Linked DNA regions of Solwaraspora sp. WMMA2065. Each later gene encodes a partner of the first gene's protein in a complex. Links are inferred from orthologs where the notes say so. Each region holds a gene or a part of one and is shown in the gene's direction. Other genes may lie near its edges.

Evidence for each region. The genes of interacting proteins can lie anywhere in the genome.
Region 2: the proteins of uvrA (region 1) and mfd are in contact, whole or in part, in a crystal structure (PDB 4DFC), measured with the Escherichia coli proteins. The link is inferred for Solwaraspora sp. WMMA2065 from one-to-one orthologs.

What each region holds. Positions count from the first base shown.
Region 1 is NZ_CP128361.1:2,160,642-2,168,729, reverse strand. The notes cover bases 2,715-6,292. They hold uvrA (excinuclease ABC subunit UvrA), read left to right. Parts: upstream 2,715-3,107; coding sequence 3,108-6,092; downstream 6,093-6,292. Other genes in these bases: O7610_RS09800 (Rieske (2Fe-2S) protein), read left to right, coding at 6,238-6,292. Outside these bases: O7610_RS09820 (MBL fold metallo-hydrolase), read right to left, coding at 1-292; O7610_RS09810 (LCP family protein), read right to left, coding at 1,578-2,702; more of O7610_RS09800, read left to right, coding at 6,293-6,747; excinuclease ABC subunit UvrC, read left to right, coding at 6,839-8,088. UniProt on the Escherichia coli protein: The UvrABC repair system catalyzes the recognition and processing of DNA lesions. UvrA is an ATPase and a DNA-binding protein. A damage recognition complex composed of 2 UvrA and 2 UvrB subunits scans DNA for abnormalities.
Region 2 is NZ_CP128361.1:3,838,927-3,845,407, reverse strand. What follows is about bases 1-4,226. They hold mfd (transcription-repair coupling factor), read left to right. Parts: upstream 1-321; coding sequence 322-4,026; downstream 4,027-4,226. Other genes in these bases: O7610_RS17435 (hypothetical protein), read left to right, coding at 4,040-4,226; O7610_RS17445 (cyclase family protein), read right to left, coding at 1-169. Outside these bases: more of O7610_RS17435, read left to right, coding at 4,227-4,723; O7610_RS17430 (nucleoside triphosphate pyrophosphohydrolase), read left to right, coding at 4,720-5,748; O7610_RS17425 (signal peptidase II), read right to left, coding at 5,784-6,380. UniProt on the Escherichia coli protein: Couples transcription and DNA repair by recognizing RNA polymerase (RNAP) stalled at DNA lesions. Mediates ATP-dependent release of RNAP and its truncated transcript from the DNA, and recruitment of nucleotide excision repair machinery to the damaged site.

The sequences.
Region 1 (8,088 bases):
GGTGGGCGAGCGAGGCGGCCCCGGTCGCGGCGGCCACCTCCTCCAGCGCGACCCAGTGGTCCATGTGCTGGTGGGTGGTGACCACGGCGGCGAGCCCGGCCGGCCCGATCAGCTCCAGCAGCCGGGGTGCCTCGTTCGCCGCGTCGATCAGCACCTGCTCGCCGGTGCTGGTGCAGCGCAGCAGGTAGGAGTTGTTGTCCATCGGCCCGACCGCGATCTTGGTGATGGTGAGCCCGGTCAGCTCCCGGACGTCCGGCGCGCCGCCGACGGTGACATCTCCCTGGTAGGGCACCGGAACCTCCTGCTGGTCGTGGCTGGGCGGAATTGGCTTTCCCCGGCTGCCGTCAGAAGGCTACCGTTGCCGTGACGCGTCAGGCAGAGCTCTCCGGAGGGAGGTGGTGGTGACCGTGACTGTCCCCTGCGGTCCGTCCGCCTCTCCTTCCCACCGGGGTCGTCCGGCCGGTCCGGCCGGCGGGCACCCCACGACCTGACAAGGGTTCCCATGACGTTCGATCTCGCGTCCCTCGGCTGGGACGCCTTCCACGACCGTGCCCTGCCGGCTCCCGACACCGACCACCAGCCCGGCCGGGTGGCCCGGGTGGACCGCGGGGTGTGCACCGTACTGGTGGCCGACGGACCGATGCGGGCCAGTGTCGCCGGCGCGGTCCTCACCGCCGCCGCGTCCGACCCGGTGGCCCTGCCCTGCGCCGGCGACTGGGTGCTGGTGCGGACCTGGCCGGACGAGCGGACCACCGTCGAGCAGGTGCTGCCCCGGCGGACCGCGCTGGTGCGCCGTACCGCCGACAAGGACTCCACCGGGCAGGTGCTCGCCGCCAACGTCGACACGGCCGCCGTCGTCGAACCGATGCACCCGGCACCCGACCTGGGCCGCATCGAACGCTTCCTGGCGTTGGCCTGGGAGTCCGGCGCCGAGCCGGTGGTCCTGCTGACCAAGTGCGACGCGGTGGCCGACCCGGCGGCGGTGGGCGACCAGGTGTCCGCCGTGGCACCGGGCGTACCGGTCATCGCGGTCAGCGCGCAGCGCGGTGACGGCATCGACGAGGTGTCCCGGCTCGCGGCGCCCGGCCGCACCCTGGGGCTGCTGGGGCCGTCCGGGGCGGGCAAGTCGACGCTGGTGAATGCGCTGGCCGGCACCGAGGTGATGGGGGTGCAGGCCATCCGTCGGGTCGACGGCAAGGGCCGACACACCACCACCTACCGGGCGCTGATCCCGATCCCCGGCGGCGGGGCGGTGCTGGACACCCCGGGCGTACGGGCGGTGGGTCTGCTGGACTCCGCCGACGGCCTGGATGAGGCGTTCTCCGACGTGGCCGAGCTCGCCGCCGCCTGCCGGTTCGCCGACTGCGCGCACAGCGGTGAGCCGGGCTGCGCGGTGCGTGCCGCGATCGAGTCCGGCGACCTGCCGGTGCGCCGCTGGGAGAGTTGGCAGCGCCTGCAGCGGGAGGTCGCGCATGAGATGCGTCGCCGGGACGCGCGGCTGGCCGCCGCCGAGCGGGCCAGGTGGAAGCGGATCTCGAAGGAGAACCGGGCACGTAACCGGCAGCGGTGACGCCGGGTCAGCGGCCGGTCGGGTGTTCGCGCAGCCAGTCGTCGACGGTGTCGCCGCGGACCGCCGCGTACAGGTCGGCCGCGGCCGCGTCGTCGGGGAACACGACACTCTGCCCGGCCTGCTGACCGGTGCCCGCCGACGGCGAGGTGAGCATGGTCAGGTCGGTGCTGCGCAGCTGCCGCAGCGCCCACACCGTGTCGAACACCGAGGTGCCCTCGTCCACGGTGACCGCGTCGGCGGTGGCGCGCAGGAAGTCGTCGAGCCGGCCCGGGCTGGTGAGCAGCCCACTGCCGCTGGCCTGGTCCAGCACCGCCGCGATGATCTCCTGCTGGTGCCGCACCCGGGTGAAGTCGCCGTCGGCGAACTGCTTGCGCTGCCGGGCGTAGTCCAGCGCGGTGTCGCCGTCCATCTGCTGCAGCCCGGCGGTGAACTGCCGGTATGGCGGGTGGACCGAGGTGAACGACTCGTCGACGGCGAGTTCGATTCCGCCGACGGCGTCGATGATCTCGGCGAAGCCGGCGAAGTCGATGAGCACCACGTGGTCGATCCGGACCCCGGTGAATCCCTCCACGGTCTGCACCAGCAGCGGCGTCCCGCCGGTCGCGTACGCGGAGTTGATCTTGTCTTGGCGGCCGTCGCCGCCGTCCGGGTCCGGCACCCGGACCCAGGTGTCCCGGGGGATGGAGATCATCTGTACGCCGCCGCGGTCGGCCGGCAGGTGCGCCAGGATGATCGTGTCGGTGCGGGAACCGGAGGTGTCCGGATCCCGCGAGTCGCTGCCGACGATCAAGAAGTTCCTCGCCTGCTCGACGGCCTTGACCGGGCGTTGCGCCTCGGGCAGTGCGGTGAAGATCTCCACCTTGTCGACGTGCGACTCGACGGACCGGGCGTACAGCCACCCGGCGGCGGCGGTACCGCCGACCACCAGGATCAGCGACAGCCCTGTGACGAGCAGGGCGAGACGCAGCCAGCGGCCGCCACGGCGGCGGGAGGGCTGCTGCCCTGTCGTGCCGGGCGGCGACCCGTCGGTTTCGGGTACGGCCGCGTCGGGTTTGAGATTCGTATCGAGCATGACTCTCGCATCGGGCGTAGCGTTCGCGTCGACCGTGGCGTCGGAGACAGCGTCGGACATGGGACCAGAGGATACGGTGCCGCTGACCGGCCCGACATTGCCGGCTTGGTCGGTCCTGCCGGCCGGGTGGCAGCGGGGGCCGACCCGTCCCACCCCCCGATCGGACGGGCCGGCCCGCTGACACGTGGAGGAACCCCCTGCTCCACGCCAGGTCAATGGGTGACTTGACCAGTATGTGCAGTATGCCGGCCGATCCGGCCCGCCCGGGCGGTATCGGCGGGACTGGTTCCGGGGTACCTCGATCGGGTGACGACGTGTGTCGGGCAGAGTTGTCGGAGCCTGGGGCTACAGTTGCCGGGGCGTCGGCCAGGTCAGCTACAGACCACTGGCTAGAAGCGACGAAAATGACGATTCAGACACCCGACCAACGCAGATCTTGTGAGCCTCTACGGGAGCAGGCGGACCGTGGCCGACCGATTGATCATCCGTGGCGCGCGTGAGCACAACCTCCGCGACGTCAGCCTTGACCTGCCACGTGACGCGCTCATCGTGTTCACCGGGCTGTCCGGCTCGGGCAAGTCGAGCCTCGCGTTCGACACCATCTTCGCCGAGGGACAGCGGCGCTATGTCGAGTCGCTGTCGTCGTACGCCCGGCAGTTTCTCGGCCAGATGGACAAACCGGACGTCGACTTCATCGAAGGGCTGTCTCCGGCGGTCTCCATCGACCAGAAGTCCACCTCGCGCAACCCGCGGTCCACCGTCGGCACGATCACCGAGGTCTACGACTACCTGCGGCTGCTCTTCGCCCGGGTCGGCGAGCCGCACTGCCCGGTCTGCGGCGAGCGGATCTCCCGACAGACCCCGCAGCAGATCGTCGACCGGGTGCTGGCCATGCCCGAGGGCACCCGGTTCATGGTGCTCGCCCCGGTGGTGCGCGGGCGCAAGGGCGAGTACCTCGACCTCTTCGCCGATCTGCAGGCCAAGGGGTACGCCCGGGCCCGGGTCGACGGCGTGGTCCACCCGTTGACCGAGCCGCCGAAGCTCAAGAAGCAGGAGAAGCACACGATCGAGGTGGTCGTCGACCGGCTGACCGTCAAGGCCAGCGCCCGGCGTCGGCTGACCGACTCGGTGGAGTCGGCGCTCGGCCTCACCGGTGGCATCGTGCTGCTCGACTTCGTCGACCTCGCCGAGGACGACCCGGCCCGCGAGCGACGCTTCTCCGAGCACCTGGCCTGCCCGAACGATCATCCGCTGGCGATCGAGGACCTGGAGCCGCGGGTCTTCTCGTTCAACGCGCCCTACGGTGCCTGCCCGGAATGCGTCGGTCTGGGGACCAAGAAAGAGGTCGACGCGGAGCTGGTCGTCCCGGACGTGGAGCGCTCCCTGCGCGACGGCGCCATCCAGCCGTGGTCCGGCGGGCAGACCCAGGAGTACTTCGCCCGGCTGCTGGCCGCGCTCGGCGAGGCGGAGCACTTCGACCTGGACACCCCGTGGCGCAAACTGCCCAGCCGGGCGCAGAAGACCATCCTGTACGGCGCCGACGACCAGGTGCACGTCCGCTACCGCAACAAGTACGGCCGGGAGCGGTCCTACTACACCGGCTTCGAGGGCGTGGTGCAGTGGATCGAGCGGCGGCACACCGACACCGAGTCGGAATGGTCGCGGGAGAAGTACGAGGGCTACATGCGGGACGTGCCGTGCGGGTCGTGCGGCGGCGCCCGGCTCAAGCCCGAGGTGCTCGCGGTGACCGTGGCCGGGCGCAACATCGCCGAGGTGACCGGGCTGTCCGTCGGCGAGTGCGCCGACCTGCTGGGCGGGCTGGTGCTCACCGACCGGCAGAAGATGATCGCCGAGCGGGTGCTCAAGGAGATCAACGCCCGGCTGCGGTTCCTGGTCGACGTCGGACTGGACTACCTGTCGCTGGACCGCCCGGCCGGCACCCTGTCCGGCGGCGAGGCGCAGCGGATCCGGCTCGCCACCCAGATCGGCTCCGGCCTGGTCGGGGTGCTGTACGTGCTGGACGAGCCGTCGATCGGGTTGCACCAGCGGGACAACCACCGGCTGATCGAAACCCTGGTGCGGCTGCGCGGCCTGGGCAACACGCTGATCGTGGTCGAGCACGACGAGGACACCATCCGGACCGCCGACTGGATCGTCGACATCGGGCCGGGCGCCGGTGAGCACGGCGGCCGGATCGTGCACAGCGGGCCGGTCGACGAGCTACTGACCAGCGACGAGTCGCTGACCGGGGCGTACCTGTCCGGTCGCAGGGCGATCCCGGTGCCGGCCACCCGGCGGCCGGCGACGGCCGGCCGGGAGCTGGTGGTGCACGGCGCCCGCGAGCACAACCTGCGCAACCTGACCGTCACGTTCCCGCTCGGCCAGCTGATCGCGGTCACCGGGGTCAGCGGCTCCGGCAAGTCGACGCTGGTCAACGACATCCTCTACACCGTACTGGCCAACCAGATCAACAACGCCCGGCTGGTGCCCGGCCGGCACACCCGGATCACCGGGCTGGACCACGTGGACAAGGTCGTCGGCGTCGACCAGTCGCCGATCGGCCGTACCCCACGGTCGAATCCGGCGACCTACACCGGGGTGTTCGACCACGTCCGCCGGTTGTTCGCCGAGACGACCGAGGCCAAGGTGCGCGGCTACGGTCCGGGGCGGTTCTCGTTCAACGTCAAGGGCGGCCGGTGCGAGGCGTGCTCGGGCGACGGCACCATCAAGATCGAGATGAACTTCCTGCCGGACGTCTACGTGCCGTGCGAGGTCTGCAAGGGCGACCGGTACAACCGGGAGACCCTCGAGGTCCACTACAAGGGCCGCACCATCGCCGAGATTCTGCAGATGCCGATCGAGGAGGCTGCCGACTTCTTCGAGGCCATCCCGGCGATCCACCGGCACCTGAAGACCCTGGTCGACGTCGGCCTGGGCTACGTACGGCTCGGCCAGCCGGCGCCGACCCTGTCCGGCGGCGAGGCACAGCGCGTCAAGCTCGCCTCCGAGTTGCAGAAACGCTCCACGGGCCGGACCGTCTACGTGCTCGACGAGCCGACCACCGGGCTGCACTTCGAGGACATCCGCAAGCTGCTGACCGTGCTGGCCGGTCTGGTCGACAAGGGCAACACCGTGGTGGTCATCGAGCACAACCTCGACGTGATCAAGACCGCCGACTGGCTGATCGACATGGGGCCGGAGGGCGGGCACCGGGGCGGCACCGTGGTGGCCGCCGGCACGCCGGAGGAGGTCGCCGAGGTCGCCGAGAGCCACACCGGGGCGTTCCTGCGCCCGGTCCTGGGCCGCGCCGGCGACGCCGGTGGAGCCGCCGCCGCGTCCGCGCGGGCCGCGAAGGCCAACGGTACGCCCGGCCGGACGAAGAGCCCGACGGCCAGAGCCAAGCGCGGCACTGGTGGGCGCCGGGCGGCCGAAGCCGTCGCACAGCATTGACACAGCTCCCGTACAGCGGCGTCTACGGCTGCGTATGAATCATGGTCCTACCGTCATACCGGGATGAACCGTTCGTGACGCGTCGCCGTTTCTACTGGCGTGGCCACGGACGACCAGCCGTGGCAACTGACAGGAGGCAAGCTGAATGACTGAGCACCAGACGACGACCGACACCGGTCCGACCAGCCGCCGGGCGCTGCTGATCGGCGCAAGCGGGGTCGGAGCGACCGTGGCGCTCGCCGCCTGCGGCACCGGTACCGACGACGACCTGGGCGACGGTGCGAACGCGCCGGTCGACGCGGGCCAGCCCGCCGGCACGGACGGCGGTACGGACAGCGGAACGGACGGCGGCGGCGACACCGGGTCCGGCGGCGACGGGCTCACCACCGGCCAGGTGCCGGTCGGCAGCGGCGTCATCCTCGCCGCCCAGGGGGTCGTGGTCACCCAGCCCGCCGAGGGAGAGTTCAAGGCATTCAGCAACGTCTGCACCCACCAGGGCTGCCCGGTGGCCAACCTCGACGGTGGCACCATCAACTGCACCTGCCACTTCAGCAGCTTCTCCATTTCCGACGGCTCGGTGCTCTCCGGCCCGGCGTCGGCGCCGCTGGAGGAGAAGACCATTACCGTCGACGGCGAGACCATCTCGGTGGCCTGACGGGTCCGGTCGTCCGCGTCCGCCGGGTGCGTGCCGCCCACGCGGACGCGGACGACCGGAGCTGTCACAGCCCTGGACTACGCTGACGGCGATGCCAGATCCGTCCAGCTACCGCCCTGCCCCCGGCACCATCCCGGACTCGCCGGGGGTCTACCGGTTCCGTGATCCCACCGGGCGGGTCATCTACGTCGGCAAGGCCAAGAGCCTGCGCAGCCGGCTCAACTCCTACTTCGGCGACCTGTGGCAGCTGCACCAGCGCACCCAGCAGATGGTCACCACCGCCGCGTCGGTCGACTGGGTGACCGTCGGCAGCGAGGTCGAGGCGCTGCAGCTGGAGTACCTCTGGATCAAGGAGTACGACCCCCGGTTCAACGTCCGCTACCGGGACGACAAGTCCTACCCGTACCTGGCGGTGACGCTGGACGAGGAGTTTCCCCGGCTGCAGGTGATGCGCGGGGCGAAACGCAAAGGGGTGCGTTACTTCGGGCCGTACTCGCATGCCTGGGCGATCCGCGAGACCCTCGACCTGCTACTGCGGGTCTTCCCGGCGCGGACCTGCTCGGCCGGGGTGTTCCGGCAGGCCGGCCAGGTCGGGCGGCCGTGTCTGCTCGGCGACATCGGCAAGTGCTCGGCACCGTGCGTCGGCCGGGTCGACGCCGCCGGGCACCGGGCAATCGTCGACGAGTTCTGCGACTTCATGGCCGGGCGCACCGACACCATGGTGCGCCGGTTGGAGCGGGACATGCACGACGCCGCCGAGGCGTTGGAGTTCGAACGGGCCGCCCGGCTGCGTGACGACGTCGCCGCGCTGCGCAAGGCGATGGAGAAGCAAACCGTCGTGCTCGGTGACGGCACCGACGCCGACGTGGTCGCCTTCGCCGAGGACCCGCTCGAAGCCGCGGTGCAGGTGTTCCACGTCCGCGGCGGCCGGGTACGCGGTCAGCGCGGCTGGGTGGTGGAGAAGGTCGAGCAGCTGACCGCCGCCGACCTCGTCCATCACTTCTGCACCCAGGTGTACGGCCCCGAACAGGGTGAGACCGACGTGCCCCGGGAGTTGCTGGTGCCCGAGCTGCCGGCCGACGCGCCGGCGCTCGCCGACTGGCTGACCGCCCGCCGGGGCGGCCGGGTGACGCTGCGGGTGCCGCAACGCGGCGACAAGCGCGCCCTGATGGAGACGGTGGCCCGCAACGCCGGCGAGGCGTTGACCCGGCACAAGCTGCGCCGGGCCAGTGACCTGACCACCCGCGGCCAGGCGTTGGAGGAGATCGCCGAGGCCCTGGGGCTGGCCGCCGCGCCGTTGCGTATCGAGTGTTTCGACGTGTCGCAGATCCAGGGCACCGA
Region 2 (6,481 bases), 1.7 Mb from region 1 along the record:
TCGTGATCTGGTTGATCCGGAACGTGGTGCCGGCCGCGTACCGCTCGGCCGAGGCCTCCCGGCTGAGCCACTCGGTGATCGCCGGGGCGGGTAGTCCCGGATAGGTGACCATGCCGTCCCGGACGACGTGGCTGAGTTCGACGAACCGTTTCTTGGTCGGTGTGCCCATGTCCGGCGAGGTTAGTGGGTGAGGGCGGATCGGTGGGCGGATAGGCTGGTAGGCCTGACCCCCCGCCCGGACCGGGCGTGGGGTTGTCGTCGCGTGCGCGCCGCCGAAGCGCGCACCACAGCAAGGCGTATCCCACCGCGAAGGTTGTGATCATGACCGCGCTCGCCGGCCTGCTCAGCGCCGCCCTCGCCGATCCCGCCCTGACCCGGGTACGGGATCTGGCCAAGATCGCCACGCCGGAAAAGGACGGGTTGGACGTCACCGCGCCGCCGGCGCTGCGTCCGTTCACCGTCGCGGCGGTGGCCGCCGAGGCGCAGGCGGGCGGGGCGGGGCGACCGGTGCTGGCGGTCACCGCGACCAGCCGGGAGGCCGACGACCTGGCCGCCGCCCTCGGTGACCTGCTGCCGGCCGGCCAGGTGGCGGTCTTCCCGAGCTGGGAAACGTTGCCGCACGAGCGGCTGTCGCCCCGCTCGGACACTGTCGGGCGGCGGCTGGAGGTGCTGCGCAGGCTCGCCCATCCGGATGCCGAGTCGGCGCGCGGGGTGACCGGTGCGCTGCGGGTGGTCGTGGCCCCGGTACGCTCCGTGCTGCAGCCTCAGCTCAAAGGGCTCGGTGACCTGGAACCCGTCCAGCTGGCACCGGGACGGGCGGCCAGCCTGGAGGAGGTCGTCGACCGGCTGGTCTCGATGGCGTACGCACGGGTCGACCTGGTCACCAAGCGCGGTGAGTTCGCGGTTCGCGGCGGCATCCTGGACGTGTTCCCGCCGACGGACGAGCACCCGTCCCGGGTCGAGTTCTGGGGCGACGACGTCGAGGAGATCCGTACCTTCGCCGTCGCCGACCAGCGCACCATCGAAGCCGTCGACCGCCTGTGGGCACCGCCGTGCCGCGAGTTGCTGCTCACCGAACCGGTCCGGCGGCGGGCCACCGAGCTGGCCCAGCAGCACCCCGAGCTCGGCGAGATCCTGGACAAGCTAGCCGAGGGCATCCCGGTCGAAGGCATGGAGTCCCTCGCCCCGGCCCTGCTCGACGGCACCGACAGCATGGAGCTGCTGCTGCACTGCATGCCGGCCGACACGCACGTACTGCTCTGCGACCCGGAGCGGATCCGCACCCGGGCGCACGATCTGGTCCGTACCTCGGCGGAGTTTCTCGAGGCCAGCTGGGCTGCGGCCGCCGTCGGTGGCCAGGCCCCGATCGACCTGGGCGCGGCCGCTTTCCGCGCCCTGGCCGAGGTACGCGCGGTGGCCGCCGCGCTCGACCAGCCGTGGTGGACGCTGTCCCCGTTCGGCCTGGCGGAAGCCGACAGCGCGACCGACCCGGCGTCTGACGTCGCGCCGTGGGAGGACGCGCTGGCCCCGGTGAGCGTCAGCCCGGACGTCGGGGACGCGATGGCCTTGGCCGCCGTCCCAGCGCCGCTCTACCACGGCGAGACCGCGCGGGTCGTCGACGACCTGTTGCGCTGGACCGGTGACGGTTGGTCGGTGGTGCTGGTCTTCGAGGGGCACGGGCCGGCGCAGCGCTCGGTCAGCGTGCTGCGCGACGCCGGGCTCGGCGCGACCCTCACCGAGACCGTGCCAAACGCGCCGAAAGCCGGCGAGCTGATCGTCACCTGCGGCCGGGTCGGCAACGGTTTCCTCGCCGAACGGGCCAGGCTCGCCATCGTCACCGGCGCCGACATCAGCGGCGGCCGGGGCGCGTCCACCAAGGACATGCGGAAGATGCCGAGCCGGCGGCGCAACACCATCGACCCGTTGGAGCTGCGCGCCGGCGACCACGTCGTGCACGAGCAGCACGGCATCGGCCGCTACATCGAACTGGTGCAGCGCAAGGTCAACGGCGCCGACCGGGAGTACCTGGTCATCGAGTACGCGCCGGCCAAACGCGGCCAGCCCGGCGACCGGCTGTTCGTGCCGACCGACCAGTTGGACCAGCTGTCCCGCTACGTCGGCGGGGAGCAGCCGACGCTGCACAAGATGGGCGGCTCGGACTGGCAGAAGGCCAAGACCCGGGCCCGCAAGGCGGTCCGGGAGATCGCCGCCCAGCTGATTCAGCTGTACGCGGCCCGCAAGGCCGCCAAGGGGCACGCGTTCGGCCCGGACACCCCGTGGCAGCGGGAGCTGGAGGACGCCTTCCCGTACACCGAGACTCCGGACCAGCTGGCGGCGATCGACGAGGTCAAGGGCGACATGCAGCAGTCGACCCCGATGGACCGGCTGATCTGCGGCGATGTCGGTTACGGCAAGACCGAGATCGCGGTACGGGCGGCGTTCAAGGCGGTACAGGACGGTAAGCAGGTGGCGGTGCTGGTGCCGACGACGCTGCTCGCCCAGCAGCACTACAACACGTTCGCCGAGCGGATGGCCCAGTTCCCGGTCGAGATTCGGCAGCTGTCCCGGTTCCAGACCCCCAAGGAGACCGAGCAGACGCTGACCATGGCCGCCGAGGGCACCGCCGACATCGTCATCGGCACCCACCGGCTGCTGCAGTCGGCCACCCGCTTCAAGGCACTCGGGCTGATCATCGTCGACGAGGAGCAGCGGTTCGGGGTGGAGCACAAGGAGCACCTGAAGTCGCTGCGCACCTCGGTCGACGTGCTGACCATGTCGGCGACGCCGATCCCGCGCACCCTGGAGATGGCGATCACCGGCATCCGGGAGATGTCGACGATCGCCACCCCGCCGGAGGAGCGCCACCCGGTGCTGACCGCCGTTGGAGCGTACGACGACAAGCAGGTCGCCGCCGCGATCCACCGCGAGCTGCTCCGCGACGGCCAGGTCTTCTACCTGCACAACCGGGTCGAGTCGATCGACAAGGCGGCCCGGCGGCTACGGGAGCTGGTGCCGGAGGCGCGGGTCGCGGTGGCGCACGGTCAGATGGGTGAGGACGCCCTGGAGAAGGTGATGGTCGGCTTCTGGGAGAAGGAGTTCGATGTCCTGGTCTGCACCACGATCGTCGAGTCCGGCATCGACATCCCCAACGCGAACACGCTGATCGTGGAGCGGGCCGACCTGCTCGGCCTGGCCCAACTGCACCAGATCCGGGGCCGGGTCGGTCGGGGTCGGGAGCGGGCGTACGCCTATTTCCTCTACCCGCGCGAGAAGCCGTTGACCGAGCACGCGCACGAGCGGTTGTCCACCATCGCCCAGCACACCGAGTTGGGCGCCGGCATGTACGTGGCGATGAAGGACCTGGAGATCCGGGGCGCCGGCAACCTGCTCGGCGGCGAACAGTCCGGCCACATCGAGGGCGTCGGGTTCGACCTGTATGTGCGGATGGTCGGCGAGGCGGTGCAGAACTTCAAGGGCGAGGCGCCCGACGACGCCGAGGCCGCCGAGGTGAAGGTCGACCTGCCGGTCGACGCGCACCTGCCGCACGACTACATCGGCGTGGAACGGCTTCGCCTGGAGATGTACCGCAAGCTGGCCGGGGCCCGCGACGCCGCCGCGCTGCAGGAGGTCGTCGCCGAGATGACCGACCGGTACGGCGAACCACCGGCGCAGGTCGGCAACCTGGTGGCGGTGGCGCGGTTCCGGCTGCTGGCAAAGGCGTACGGGCTGACAGACGTGTCGATGCAGGGCAAGCATGTCCGGTTCGCCCCGCTGGTGCTGCCCGACTCGAAGCAGCTGCGGCTCAAGCGTTACCACCCGGACTCGGTCTACAAGTCGGCCGCCGACCAGGTCAGCGTGCCCCGGCCGACGACCCGGCGGATCGGCGGCGAGCCGCTGCGCGACCAGGCGCTGCTGGACTGGTGCGCCCAGCTGCTGCGCGACGTGCTCGGTGACCCGCCGACCACGGGTGTCGTACTGTCGACGGACAGTGCCCGGGTCGGTGCACCGGCCGGTAGGGGTGCGTGAGAGAGTGTCGTCCATGCAGCGTGTCCGTCGTCTGGCGTCGATCACCGTCATTGCCCTGGTCGGGGTCGCCGCACTGTCCGCCTGTCGGTCGCAGCCCGGGGTCGCCGCCTACGTCGGCGACGAGCAGTACACCGAGGAGCAGGTGACCAGCCTCATCGACGACATGGCCGACCAGCTCGGCGAGCAGGCCGACCAGCAGGGTGCCCCGCCGCTGCCGACTCGGCAGCAGGTGGTCAGCGCTCTGGTGCTCGCCGACGTCTGCGCCCAGCTCGATGCGCCGAGCGGCGCGCAGCCGGTCTCCCCGGAGCAGTTGGGTCTGCCGCCCGCATCGGAGTACGGGCAGACGGCTTCGCAGGCCTGGACCTGTATCGTCGGTCTGCAGGCCGGCGGCCAGGTGCAGCCGACCCGGGAAGAGCTGTTCGACCTGGTCGAGAAGGGCCGGGCCGCTGGGGTGATCCCGGACGAGGTCACCGACGAGGAGGCCGCCGGCCAGCTCGACGGTGAGCAGTTGCGCTCCTCGCTGGCCGCCCGCGATGCGCTCGCCGACGCGGTCGCCGAGCAGGACGTGACGGTCAACCCGCGGTACCGTCCGCTGGAGTTTCCGGTGCTCAGCTTCCAGGCGCCTCAGGGCAACGTGATCGCGGTCGGCATCCCGCTGGGCGACGGCGACTCGGGCACGGTCTCCGAACGGCAGTGAACCCCCGGATCATCCTGCTGGTCACCTCGCCCCGGCTGCCGGCCGGGCTGCTCACCGCGCAGGCCTGGGACGTCGTACGCCGGTTTCCGGTGTTCGCCGCCGCGGACAGTGAGCTGGCCGCGGCGGTCAGCGTCGCCGGTGGCGCTGTCACTGTGCCGGCACCGAAGTCGGAGTCGGTTGAGGAGACGCTGCTGGCGGCCGCCGCCGAGCACGGTACGGCGGTGTGGCTGGCCGGTCCGGCCGGTGACGAGGACCTGGCCCGCCAGCTGGGTCTGCGGCTGGCCCGCGAGCCCGCACTGGCCGAGCTGGAGCTGATGTACGGCTCCTGGGATCCGCCCGGCGCCCGGCTGCTCGACGCGGTCGAGGTGATCGACCGGCTCGTCTCACCGGGCGGCGATCCGTGGAAGCGGCAGCAGACCCACGACTCGCTGGCGCGGTATCTGCTGGAGGAGAGCTACGAGGCGTACGACGCGATCTCCGCCGGTGACCTGACGGCGCTGCGCGACGAGCTGGGTGACGTGCTGCTGCAGGTGGTGCTGCACGCCAGACTCGCCCAGGAGCTGCCGGACGGTGAACGCTGGGACGTCGACGACGTGGCCGGTGGCCTGGTGGCGAAGATGATTCGCCGCAACCCGCACGTCTTCGCCGGTGTCGCGGTGGCCGACGTCGATGAGATCATCGACAACTGGGAGCGGATCAAGGCCGCCGAGCGGGCCGCGTCGGGTGTCGCTTCCGAGGCGGGCGGCACTGCCTCACCGATGGACGGGATCGTGCTCGCCCAGCCGGCGTTGTCACTGGCCGACAAGGTGCTGCGGCGGGCTGGACGCGCTGGGGTCGACGTACCGCTGCCGCAGCCGGACGCGGCCGACCTGAAGCCGGACGGTGCGGCGGATCCGTCGACGCGGCTCGGCGCGCAGTTGCTTGCGCTGGTCGCGCAGGCCCGAGCCGACGGCCTGGACGCCGAAGGCGCGTTACGCCGGGCAGCCCTCGCGTACGCCGCCGCCGTCCGCGCCGCGGCCGGGTGACGACAGTGACCGGGTGACGGCGGTGTGGCGTGGCGTCACCGGTCGGCACCGTCACCGGTCGTCGGCTCGGATACCTCCGGGCGGAGCCGGATGCCGATCAGTTCCAGGGTGAGGAACGTGACGACGCCGAAGAAGAGCGCGATGTCGGCGACGTTGCCGATGAACCAGTCGAAGTACGCGATGAAGTCGACGACGTGGCCCTGCCCGAACGACGGCTTCCGGAACAGCCGGTCGAGCAGATGGGTGAACGCCCCACCCAGCACCAGGCCGAGCGCCGTTGCCCAGGCCCGGGAGCGGGCCCGCCACGCGAACCAGGCGGTCACGCCGACGCCTATCGCGGCGGCGATGGTGAAGATCCACGTGGTGTTCTCGCCAAAGGAGAACGCGGCACCCGGGTTGTAGATCAGTTGAATGCCGAGGGCGTCGCCGATCAGCGGGGTCCGCTCGCCCCGGGTCAGCGTCGCCTCCGCCCACATCTTCGTCAGCTGGTCGACGACGAGCACCGTGGCGGCGATGACGAAGGCGAGCCATGGGGCGCGGCGGGTCCACCGTTGCCGCCGGGGCGCGCGTGCTGCCGTACCGCCGTCGGTCGGTTCGTGGATGCTCTCGTCGGTGCCGGCCTGCTCGTTCATGATCGGTGATTCTCCCACCGCTGCCCGGAAGTGCACAGCCGCGTCGACAGGCTCTCCGGACCCACGCCCGCACCCGGCCCGGCAGGTCGGAGCACGCCACT